One region of the Streptomyces albidicamelliae genome, then DNA from elsewhere that is predicted to be linked to it. Evidence: riboswitches for the same ligand, from Rfam matches in the RefSeq annotation. Region 1 holds a riboswitch; each other region holds the start of a gene.
The links. A riboswitch is a leader RNA that binds a small molecule or an ion and turns the genes downstream of it on or off. The one in region 1 is predicted to bind S-adenosylmethionine.
Positions count from the first base shown of each region.

Region 2: linked by a shared signal. The riboswitch ahead of N8I86_RS04995 (amino acid ABC transporter permease) and the one ahead of N8I86_RS11975 (aminotransferase class V-fold PLP-dependent enzyme) in region 1 are both predicted to bind S-adenosylmethionine.
Region 3: linked by a shared signal. The riboswitch ahead of N8I86_RS38980 (putative leader peptide) and the one ahead of N8I86_RS11975 (aminotransferase class V-fold PLP-dependent enzyme) in region 1 are both predicted to bind S-adenosylmethionine.

Region 1 covers NZ_CP106795.1:2,579,200-2,582,608, reverse strand. Annotated here, with positions in the region: gene qcrB (cytochrome bc1 complex cytochrome b subunit) at 1-27, shown strand, start outside; gene trpD (anthranilate phosphoribosyltransferase) at 149-1,213, shown strand; SAM riboswitch class IV at 1,299-1,415, shown strand; gene N8I86_RS11975 (aminotransferase class V-fold PLP-dependent enzyme) at 1,575-2,936, shown strand; gene N8I86_RS11970 (serine/threonine-protein kinase) at 2,996-3,409, shown strand, end outside.
Region 2 covers NZ_CP106795.1:1,037,110-1,040,518, forward strand. Annotated here, with positions in the region: gene N8I86_RS04990 (amino acid ABC transporter ATP-binding protein) at 1-291, opposite strand, end outside; gene N8I86_RS04995 (amino acid ABC transporter permease) at 288-1,268, opposite strand; SAM riboswitch class IV at 1,589-1,697, opposite strand; gene N8I86_RS05000 (glutathione S-transferase C-terminal domain-containing protein) at 1,763-2,626, opposite strand; gene N8I86_RS38970 (putative leader peptide) at 2,755-2,865, opposite strand; gene N8I86_RS05005 (4Fe-4S dicluster domain-containing protein) at 3,156-3,409, opposite strand, start outside.
Region 3 covers NZ_CP106795.1:1,057,861-1,061,269, reverse strand. Annotated here, with positions in the region: gene N8I86_RS05095 (ABC transporter substrate-binding protein) at 1-1,614, opposite strand, end outside; gene N8I86_RS38980 (putative leader peptide) at 1,830-1,946, opposite strand; SAM riboswitch class IV at 1,982-2,095, opposite strand; gene N8I86_RS05090 (DUF1684 domain-containing protein) at 2,184-3,008, opposite strand; gene N8I86_RS05085 (LLM class F420-dependent oxidoreductase) at 3,079-3,409, opposite strand, start outside.

The DNA.
Region 1 (3,409 bases):
ATCACGAGCGGCCACGGCCACCACTGATCCCCGCGTCGCCACGCCACGCTGAAGGGCCCCGTCCGGGTTGCGGACGGGGCCCTTCGCCGTGCTCCGGGCTGGATAGGGTGGTGTACGACCTGGCAGGACTGTGTACGAGGAGCGGCTGATGAGCGCTGTGACCCCCGCTGGAGGCGACACCGCGGCGGGCCGTTCCTGGCCCGCCCTGCTGAACGGGCTGCTGGACGGCCGTGACCTCTCCGCCGACGAGACCGCGTGGGCGATGGACCTGATCATGCGAGGCGAGGCGACCGACGCGCAGATCGCCGGATTCATGGTCGCGCTGCGGGCCAAGGGCGAGACGGTCCAGGAGATCACCGGACTCGTCCGGACGATGTACGAGCACGCCAACGTGATCGAGGTGCCCGGGCCGGCCGTCGACATCGTCGGCACCGGCGGCGACGGCGCCAAGACCGTGAACATCTCCACCATGTCCTCGATCGTCGTCGCCGGCACCGGCGCGCAGGTCGTCAAGCACGGCAACCGTGCCGCGTCCTCCGCCTCCGGCTCCTCCGACGTCCTGGAGAAGCTCGGCATCAACCTGAACCTGACCCCGAAGCGGGTCGCCGAGGTCGCCCAGGAAGCCGGCATCACCATCTGCTTCGCGGTGAAGTTCCACCCCTCGCTGCGCCACGTGGCCGCCGCGCGCGGGCAGTTGGGCATCCGGACGACGTTCAACGTGCTCGGCCCGCTGACCAACCCGGCCAAGGTGCGCGCGCAGGCCGTCGGGGTCGCCGACCCGCGGATGGCGCCGATCGTCGCCGGTGTCCTCGCCGAGCGCGGCAACTCCGCGCTGGTCTTCCGCGGCGACGACGGCCTGGACGAGCTGACCGTCACCGCCACCTCCAAGGTGTGGGTGGTCCGGGACGGCAAGGTCACCGAGGAGACGTTCGACCCCCGTGACGTCGGCATCGAGCTGGTCCCCGTGGAGGCCCTGCGCGGCGCCGACGCCGTCTACAACGCGGCGGTGGCCCGTCGGCTGCTGGACGGCGAGCAGGGCCCGGTGCGGGACGCCGTGCTGCTGAACTCGGCCGCCGCGCTCGCCGCCCTCCGGCCGACGGACGCGCCCCTCGCCGACCAGCTGCGCGCCGGCATGGCCGAGGCCCGGGAGTCGATCGACTCGGGCGCGGCCAAGCGGTCGCTGGAGCGCTGGGTGGCAGCGAGCAACACCTGAGCCCGGCCGGCGCGCACGCGGGGCGCGGTCCGCATGGTGGACCGCGCCTTGCGCGCCGAGGGCCGTGTGGCAGGATGTTGGATCAGGTCATGAGTGACAGTCATGAGGCCCCGGCCGACTGTCCGGCAACCCTCCGTCCGTGGCGGGGTGCCCCGGGTGAAGACCAGGTCGTGGACAGCAAGGTCCACGGCAAGCGCGGACCCCTCGCACACCAGGGGTCCTGGTCGTCCGAGGAGCCTTCCGTGAGCAAGCGAATGCGATAGGGCCGCAGAGCCCCGCCTCCGCATCCCCCTTTCCCCCTTCACCGCGCTCGAGCCGTACCCGCTCGCGCGGCGACGCCCCATGCCCACGGGAGTTCACCATGTCCGTCTCCACCGCTGCCGCCGACCAGACCGTCTGTGCCCCGCTGCCCGTTCTGGGCCGTGATGTCACCGTCCCCCTCGTGACGGGCGGTGAAGTCGCCTACGCCGCACTGGACTACGCGGCCAGCGCCCCCGCGCTCCAGCGCGTCTGGGACGACGTCGCCGCCTACGCGCCGTACTACGGCAGCGTCCACCGCGGCGCCGGCTACCTCTCCCAGCTCTCCACCGACCTGTTCGAGAACGCCCGCGGGACCGTCGCCGCCTTCCTCGGCTGCCGCGCGGACGACCAGGTGGTGTTCACCCGGTCGACCACCGACTCGCTGAACCTGCTGGCCCGCGCCCTGCCCGCCGACTGCCAGGTCTTCGTCTTCGAGACCGAGCACCACGCCTCCCTGCTGCCCTGGCAGGACGCCCGGGTCAGCTTCCTCGACGCGCCGCGCACCCCTCGCCAGGCCGTCGAGACCCTCGAGCGTGCCCTCGCCGACCGCGACCCGCACGGCCCGGCCCTGGTCTGCGTCACCGGCGCCTCCAACGTCACCGGTGAGCTGTGGCCGGTGCGCGAGCTGGCCGCCGCCGCCCACGCGCACGGCGCCCGGATCGTCCTCGACGCCGCCCAGCTCGCCCCGCACCACCCGGTGGACCTCCGTGAACTGGACGTCGACTGGGTCGCCTTCTCCGGGCACAAGCTGTACGCCCCCTTCGGCTCCGGTGTGCTGGCCGGCCGCGCCGACTGGCTGCGGGCGGCCGAGCCGTACCTCGCGGGCGGCGGCGCCAGCCGCAAGGTCACCCGGCGCACCGACGGGGGAGTGGACGTGGAGTGGCACGAGAGCGCCGCCCGCCACGAGGCCGGCTCCCCGAACGTCATCGGCGCCTACTCCATCGCCTCGGCCTGCAAGGCGCTCACGGAGGCCGGCTGGGACACCCTCGTCGCCCGCGAGCAGCACCTCGTCCGCACGGTCCGCGAGGGCCTCGCCGAGGTGCCCGAGGTGCGGATCCTGTCCCTCTTCGGCGACGACGCCCCGCGCGTCGGCGTCCTCTCCTTCGTGGTCGAGGGCTGGAACAGCTCCCACTTCGCCGCGGCCCTGTCCGCCGAGTACGGCATCGGCGTCCGCGACGGCCTCTTCTGCGCCCACCCGCTGGTCCGCACCCTGCTGGGCAGCGACCCGCAGACCCAGGGCGAGTGCGGCGCCCCCGAGGCGGCCCCGGGGGAGAAGTCCCTGAACGCCATCCGCGTCAGCTTCGGGGCGGGCACCCCGGACGAGCACGTGGCGCGGTTCGTGAGCGCCGTGAAGGAGCTGGTCCGCGACGGCGCGAAGTGGCGCTACCGCACGGAGGACGGCCGCTGCGTCCCGGCGGTGTGAAGCTCCACCGGGCCAAATAGACTCCCCCCGACAGCAGTTCGATCGGGGGAGAGTGCGAAGTGCAGTCGCGCGCAACCGGCCCGGCACGGATCGGCCCGTACGACGTCCTGCGCCGACTCGGGTCCGGCGGCATGGGCGAGGTCTACCTCGCCGAGTCCCGCACCGGCCTGCGGCTCGCGGTGAAGGTCGTACGCCACGAGCACGCCGAGGACCGCACCTTCCGGGCGCGGTTCAGGCACGAGGTGCGGGCCGCGCGGACCGTCGGCGGCGAGGGAACCTTCACGGCCCGGGTCGTCGACGCCGACACGGAGGCCGAACGGCCGTGGATGGCGACGGAGTTCGTGCCGGGCCCGAATCTGCGGGACGCCGTCCTGGACCACGGGGCGCTGCCCGAGCCGGCGGTCCGCGTGCTCGCGGCGGCGCTCGCCGAGGCGCTGGCGGCCATCCACGCCAAGGGTCTGATCCACCGGGAC
Region 2 (3,409 bases), 1.5 Mb from region 1:
GATGGCGCGCTCGCTCAGCTCCTTCAGCCTCTCGCCCTGCCGCTTCACGCCGATCGGCTCGCCGTTGACGCTGACGTAGCCGATCTCGGGCTTCTCCAGGTGGTTGATGACCCGCAGCAGGGTGGACTTGCCGGAGCCGGACGGGCCGAGGATGACGGTTACCTCGCCGGGGCGGACGGTCAGGTCGACGCCGTCCAGTACCCGGTGGGTGCCGTACCACTTGTGCACGTCGTGGACCTCGACGGTGGCGGCCGCGACGTCCGCCAGGGCTCCGAGCGTCTTGGCGGTCATACGGCGGCCTCCCGGCGGATGCGGGCCCGCAGGTCGGTGAGCCCGGTGCGGAGCTTCTGCAGCGGTGTCGGCGGCAGGCCGCGGGTGGCACCGCGGGCGTAGTGCCGCTCGACGTAGAACTGGATGACGGAGACGACGCTGGTCAGGATCAGGTACCAGACGGTGACGACCAGCAGCAGCGGCACGATGTCGCCGGGATAGGTGGAGCCCATGGTCTGCGCGGAGCCGAACAGGTCGAGCAGGGAGACGTAGAAGACCAGCGAGGTGCCCTTGATCAGGCCGATGAGCTGGTTGACGTAGTTCGGGATGATCGAGCGCAGCGCCTGCGGAAAGACGATTCTGCGGAACTGGTATCCCTTCGGCAGACCGAGTGCCGCGGCCGCCTCGTGCTGGCCCTGGTCGACGGAGAGGATGCCGCCGCGTACGACCTCGGCCGCGTAGGCGGCCTCGTTGAGGCTGAGGCCGATCACGGCGACGACCATGTCGGTGGCGAGCTTCGACTCGTCGAAGGAGAAGAAGGCCGGGCCGAAGGGAATGCCGACGCTCAACGTCTTGTACAGGGCACTGAAGTTGTAGAGGAAGATCAGTACCACGATGAGCGGGATGGAGCGCAGCGCCCAGACGTAGGTCCAGCTGACCGCGCGCAGCACGGGGCTCCTCGACAGCCGGGCCAGGGCGAGCACAATGCCGCCGATCAGGCCGAGCACCGCGCTGTAGGCGGTGACTTCGAGGGTGATGAGCAGGCCGTCGAGGATGGTGGGGCGCAGGAACCAGTAGCCCCAGCGGTCCCACTGGTAGAAGGGGTTGGAGACCAGTCCGTGCACGAACTGGGCGACCAGGACGAGCACTACCGCGGTGGCGATCCAGCGTCCGGGGCGCCGGAGCGGCAGAACTCGCTGGGCGGTGAGGGCTTTCGATGGATGGTCGGCGGTCGGCGCCTCGGGGAGGGCGACGGTGGCGCCAGGGGGTTCACTCATGGTGGGCTCCGGCTGGGTGCGTACGCCCCGGAAGCGCGGCATGCGGGGGCGCACACGACGGCGAGGTACCGGGGTGGGGAGGACAACGGCACACCGCGGGGGCGGTGTTCGTCAGGGAGTGCGGGGGCTGTGGGGAGGTGTCAGCCCCGACAGCGGGCACAGCCCGGTGCGGTACACAGTGCGCTGTTCACGCGAAGCAGATCGACGGCGCGATCGGCGACGAGGAGGTTCGGGTACGGCTGTACGCAGTCCTGGGAGCGGCGCGTGGCCGTCCTGGGAGCTGCGTACATGGCGTCACCATCACTGTTCCGGCCCGGTGGGCCTCGCGCTTACCGAAACGTCTTCGGTCCGGTCGTCACCTGGGGCACCCCACCGCGGCGCGAGGGTTGCCGGTCAGCAAGCCAGGGCTTGTCGCTGACACTCATGACCGTTCTTGGCCGTAGTTAAGACAACTGCCCGAACGAATGTCAACGCCGGTCCACCAGGTGGAACGGCTAACGGGCCGCGTGTGTTGCCCAGTCCAGGATCTGGACGGCTGCTCCGGCGGCCTCCAGGCCCTGGCAGCGGGCGTGGTGACGGCGCTCGATGCCGTCGAGGTCGAGGTGGCCGCCGAACGCCGGGGGGGCGGCGAGCCGGCGGGCGTAGGCCCACAGGGCCGGGTGGCCGGCGATGCGCTGGACGGCGGAGGCGTCGAGGTGGTTGCGGTGGACGGTGTCGAGCTGGACCAGGGCGACCCACAACTCGACGTCGGCGGCGGTGATCTCGCCGCGGATCAGGTATGTGCGTCCTTCGAGCCGGCGTTCCAGGGCGCCCATCGTTTCGAGCAGCATGCCAAGTGCCCTGTCACGTTCCACCGGCGCGCCACCGGCCGATCCGGCGCGCTGCGCGGCCTGTTCGATGCCCTGAGCGCACATCCGCTCGACGGCCTCGACCTCCGACTCCGCGCCGCACGGGTAGAGCGAGGGGCGGTCGCCGCCAAACCGGCGGTCGAGGTCGCGCATGATGTCCGGGGCGTGGGTGCTGACGATCCGCCCGGACCAGTCGTCGCTGAGCACCGGCGCGATGGCCGGACCGGGGTACCGGTGGGCGCTGGCCTCGTACAACGGACGCAGGACGGAGTGGCCGCCCTCGGGGCAGTCGGGGACCGCGGGCAGGTGGGTCGCCGGACAGACGGTGTCCAGGCCGAGCAGGCTGTGGGCGACGGCGATGCGCAGGCCGCCGGGACAGGCGGTCGACAGATGGAGGCGGTAGCGGCCCGGAACGGCGTAGTGGCCGCTGCGCGCGTCCCGGCCGATCCGGCCCCGGAAGGCGGGCGCGGGTCGGTCGGCGGCGTGGGCGGCCAGCGGTGTGACAGTCATGACTCTCCCCGGGAGCGGGCGCGGACGTACGCGCGGCGGAAGCGACGTCGGGTGAGGGAGCGGAGCTCTCCCGTACGCACCGGACGGCACGACGGCCGAGGGCGTCTCCGGTGCGGGATGGGCGCGGCTCAGCCCTGGGGGTTGACAGCGCTGCAGACACGCAGCAGATCGATGTGACGGCGGGAGGTCAGAAGAGGCGAACGGCCCACTCGGACGGTGACCGGCTCCAAGCGCCTCATAATTTCCCTACCTATTCACTAGGATTCCCTCAGTGAGTGTCGATCCGACCGACATCGGCGTCAAGAGGGCCGTCCCGCATCGCGGACACCCCGATGGGACGGCGGCCGGCCTCGACACGGTCACCACACGTTTCCCACTGCAACCGTCGCGGCGCGGCGACGGTGGCGAGTCGGCGTGGATGACGCGCCGACGAGCTGCGTGCGACAAGTCGTTCCTCGGGGTCGGTGTCCGGCGTCCTCGGCCTTGTACAGGAGTCCGGGCCTGGATCCTGCGACGATCCAGGCCCTGGTCAGTCCGGATACTCCGGTCCGACCGCGGTGCGGGCGCCGAGCGTCCTTCCCCTGCCCCAGCCGAGCTCACGCCGGTATCCGCCGAGCAGACCGGAGTCCTCGAGCTCTGTCACATCACGGAAGCGCGAGCCGGGAGCGACCGCGGTCACCAGCGGGGCGACGAACAGCGCGTCGGTCGGGCAGTACGCCTCGCACTGGAAGCAGGTCTGGCAGCTGTCCTGGCGCGCGATCACCGGAACGCCGTCGGTGCCGC
Region 3 (3,409 bases), 1.5 Mb from region 1:
GATCCAGGTGTCGTGCAGTTGGATCCGGCTGGAGGCGTCGAAGTTCAGGTCGTGCACCTTCTTCGCCACGCCCAGCTGGGTCTGGAGCTCCACCACCGGCACGTAGCGGGCGTTCTGCACGATCAACCGCTGTGCCTGAGTGACCAGTTGCCTGCGCTTGGCCGCTTCGACGGTCGCGGCCTGCTCGGACAGCGCGGAGTCGAGGGAACTGGCGGGCAGACGGTAGAAGTTGGCCAGCTTGGTGGAGAAGGAGCTGCGCAGGATGTCGGGGTCGGCACGGGTCACGTTGCCCCACACCGCGTCGTAGTCACCCGACTGGAGGGTCGGGGCGAACTGCGTGATCTGGAGCTGCTTGAGAACCACTTCGACGCCGACGGCCTTGAGCTGCTGCTGGATCAGCTCCAGCGCGGGCTGGTTGGTGGCCGCGTTGGGGAACCACTTGATGGTCAGGCTGAGCTTCTTGCCGTCCTTGGCGCGGATGCCGTCGCCGCCGGTCCTCCAGCCGACCCCGTCCAGCAGGGACTTGGCCTTGGCCGCGTCGAAGGTCAGGCCGGAGGCGAGGTCGGTGTAGTCGGGTGTGGTGTGCGCGAGGACGCTGGTGGCCGGCTGGGTACCGGTCGGGAACACCGTGTCGGCGATCTGCTGCCGGTCGATGGCGTACAGGATCGCCTGGCGCACCTTGGCGTCCTTGAACAGCGGCCGTGAGTTGTTGAGGCCGAGACCGAACACGACGCCGGGGTTGGCCCGTCGCTGGAGGGTGACCTGGCCGCCCTTGAGGGCCGCCTCGTTGGCCTTGCCGACGCTGGAGACGGCGTCGACCTGGCCGGACTGCAGGCTGCCGGCCCGCACACCCGCCTCCGGCACGACCTTGAACACCAGCTTGTCCAGGTACGCCTCGCCCTTCTTGCTCCACAGCGAGGACCCCCAGGCGTATCCGGTGCGTTTGGCGAGGGTGATCGACTGGTTCTGCACGTACCGCTTCAGCACGAAGGGTCCGGAGCCGATCACCCCGTCGCTGCACTTCTGCTGCGGAGTCTTCTTCACGCTGGTCGAGGACTCGATCCCCAGCGAGTGCGTCGAAGTGGCCTGCAGGAACTGGGCATTGGGCTGGCTGAAGGTCACCTTCACAGTGAGCGGGTCGACCACCGTGGTGCTCTTGACGCCGCTCAGATAGCCCTCGGCGAGCGTCCCCAGGGCACCGAGCTTCGGCACCGCGTCGAAGTTGTCCTTGACCACCTGAGCGGTCAGCTTCGAGCCGTCGCTGAAGGTGACGCCCGACCTCAGATGGAAGGTGAACGTCGTGGTGTCGGAGCTGATGTCCCAGCTCTTCGCCAGCCACGGCACGATCTTGCCGGTCTTGGGGTCCTGGTCCGTCAGGGAGTCCACGATCTGGCGCACCGAGTAGATGGTCTCGTTGCTGGCGACCTGCTGCGGATCCACGCAGCCGGCGTCCGAACCCACCGCGAAGGTCAGGGTGCCGCCGGACTTGGGCTGCCCGGTGCCGCTGCCGGAATCGCCGCCGTCGGAGCCGCAGGCGGTCAGCAGAACACTGGTGGTCACAAGGGCGGTCAGTGCCGCCCACCGGGAGGTTCTGACCTGGGAAAGTACAGTCACGGAGGGCTTCTCCTACTCGTGTCACCAGGCACGGACGCCGTACAGGCAAGGCCGTGCGTGGGCGTGCGGCCCCGGCCGGCGTGACGCCGGTGCCGGGGGAGCGCTGTGCAGACGGGGATCAGGGCGAAACGGGGGATCAAAGACAGGCGTAGATCAGGCGCAGGCGGGTGCGGCGACGACAGGTGTCGTACTGCGGCCTACGGCGGGAAGACCCGTCAGGCCTGACAGAGACAGCTGGTCGAGCGCTTGAGGTCGATGTGGCGCCGACGCGAGAGCCGGGAGAACACGGTGGCGCCGGCGAAACGGGCGCTGACGTCACCACCGTGCCGCATATCGGTCCTCCACATGATCCGGCCCCGGTCACGGGGCCACGCGCTTGCGGAGATCGTCGGTGATCCCGCCGGGCTTTCACCTGGAGCACCCCACCGCGCGGGAGGGTTGCCGGTCAGCGAGCCAGGGCTTGACGCTGACACTCAATGCCGTCCGTGATCGTACGGAGCGGTCTTGGCGTACGTCAATGGCGTAAAAGGACGCCTCGTCAGGGGAGTCGGGGCGCGAGTGCGTCCGGCTCAGGAGCCTCCGCGCTCACGGGGGATCTTCTGGCCGGCCTCGATCGCCACGGGCAGCCGGTTCTCGGCCGGGGGCAGCGGGCAGGTGGCCAGGTCCGTGTAGGCGCAGGGCAGGTTCGCGGCGCGGTTGAAGTCCAGGACGACGGTGCCGTCGGCGGCGGGCGGATCGAGCGCCAGGGACCGGTTGGCGGCGTAGGTGGTGACCCCGGAGGTCGCGTCGGTGAACAGCACCAACAGCCGTCCCGCACCATGGCCAGGAAATGCGGTCAGCGACAGCGAGCGCCCGTCGAGCTCGAACTCGACCCTGCCCGGAGCGTCGTAGACATGCTCAAGGCCCTCGACCGCGGCGCCCACGGTGGTCGGCCGCGGTGAATCGAACGGGATGTACCGGCCGGTCACGGCCCAGCGCGGGTCGGGGGTGTAGGCGGGTGTTCCAGTGAAGGCCGTGCGCAGCGGAGCGTCCGGGTGCCGGGGGCGCACGATGTCCTGGCCGCCGCGCTTGGCGACCTCGATGACGGCGTCTCCCCAGACGGCGTCGACGCCGCCGCGCTCGGGAAGCACGCCGAAGCGGTGCTCGCCGCGCACCGGCGTCCCGTCGACGACCAGCTCCTCGCCCTCGTCGAGGTCCACGACGACGCCTTCGGGGCCGGTGTGCCACGCGCCGGGCGCGTCCGGGAAGCGCTGGGGCCGGTCGTCGAGCCAGTGCAGGCCGGTGACCGCCAGGAACCCGTGCGGGGCGGCGAGCCGGGCCTCCTGGCTGCGGTACCACTCCAGCCAGGTCTCGGTGAAGGCGTGGAGGTCCGTGGTGGTGGCCTCGGTGGTCATGGGAATCTCCTTTGTGCCGGGGGTGCCTTCGGGCAGGGGATGCAAGGGGTTGTCGGGCCGACGGGTGTACTCAGCCCGCCAGTTCGCCGAGGAGTCGCCAGGTGCGTCGGCGGTCGGCTTCTCCGGCGATCTCGGTGCCCGAGAACACGACCTCGGTGGCGCCCGCGTCGCGGTAACGGCGTACCTCGGCCTCGACGGTCTTCTCGTCGCCGATCACGGCCAGGTCGGCGGCCCGTCGGCCGCCGGAGAGCTCGATGACCCGCGCGTAGGACGGGATCTGTTCGTAGAACGCGAGGTTCTCGGTGGCCTTTTTCCGCACCCTGTCGACGTCGTCGGTGACCACGCCGGGCACCAGAGCCACGATCCTGGGCGTGGGGCGGCCGGCGGCCTCGGCCGCGGCG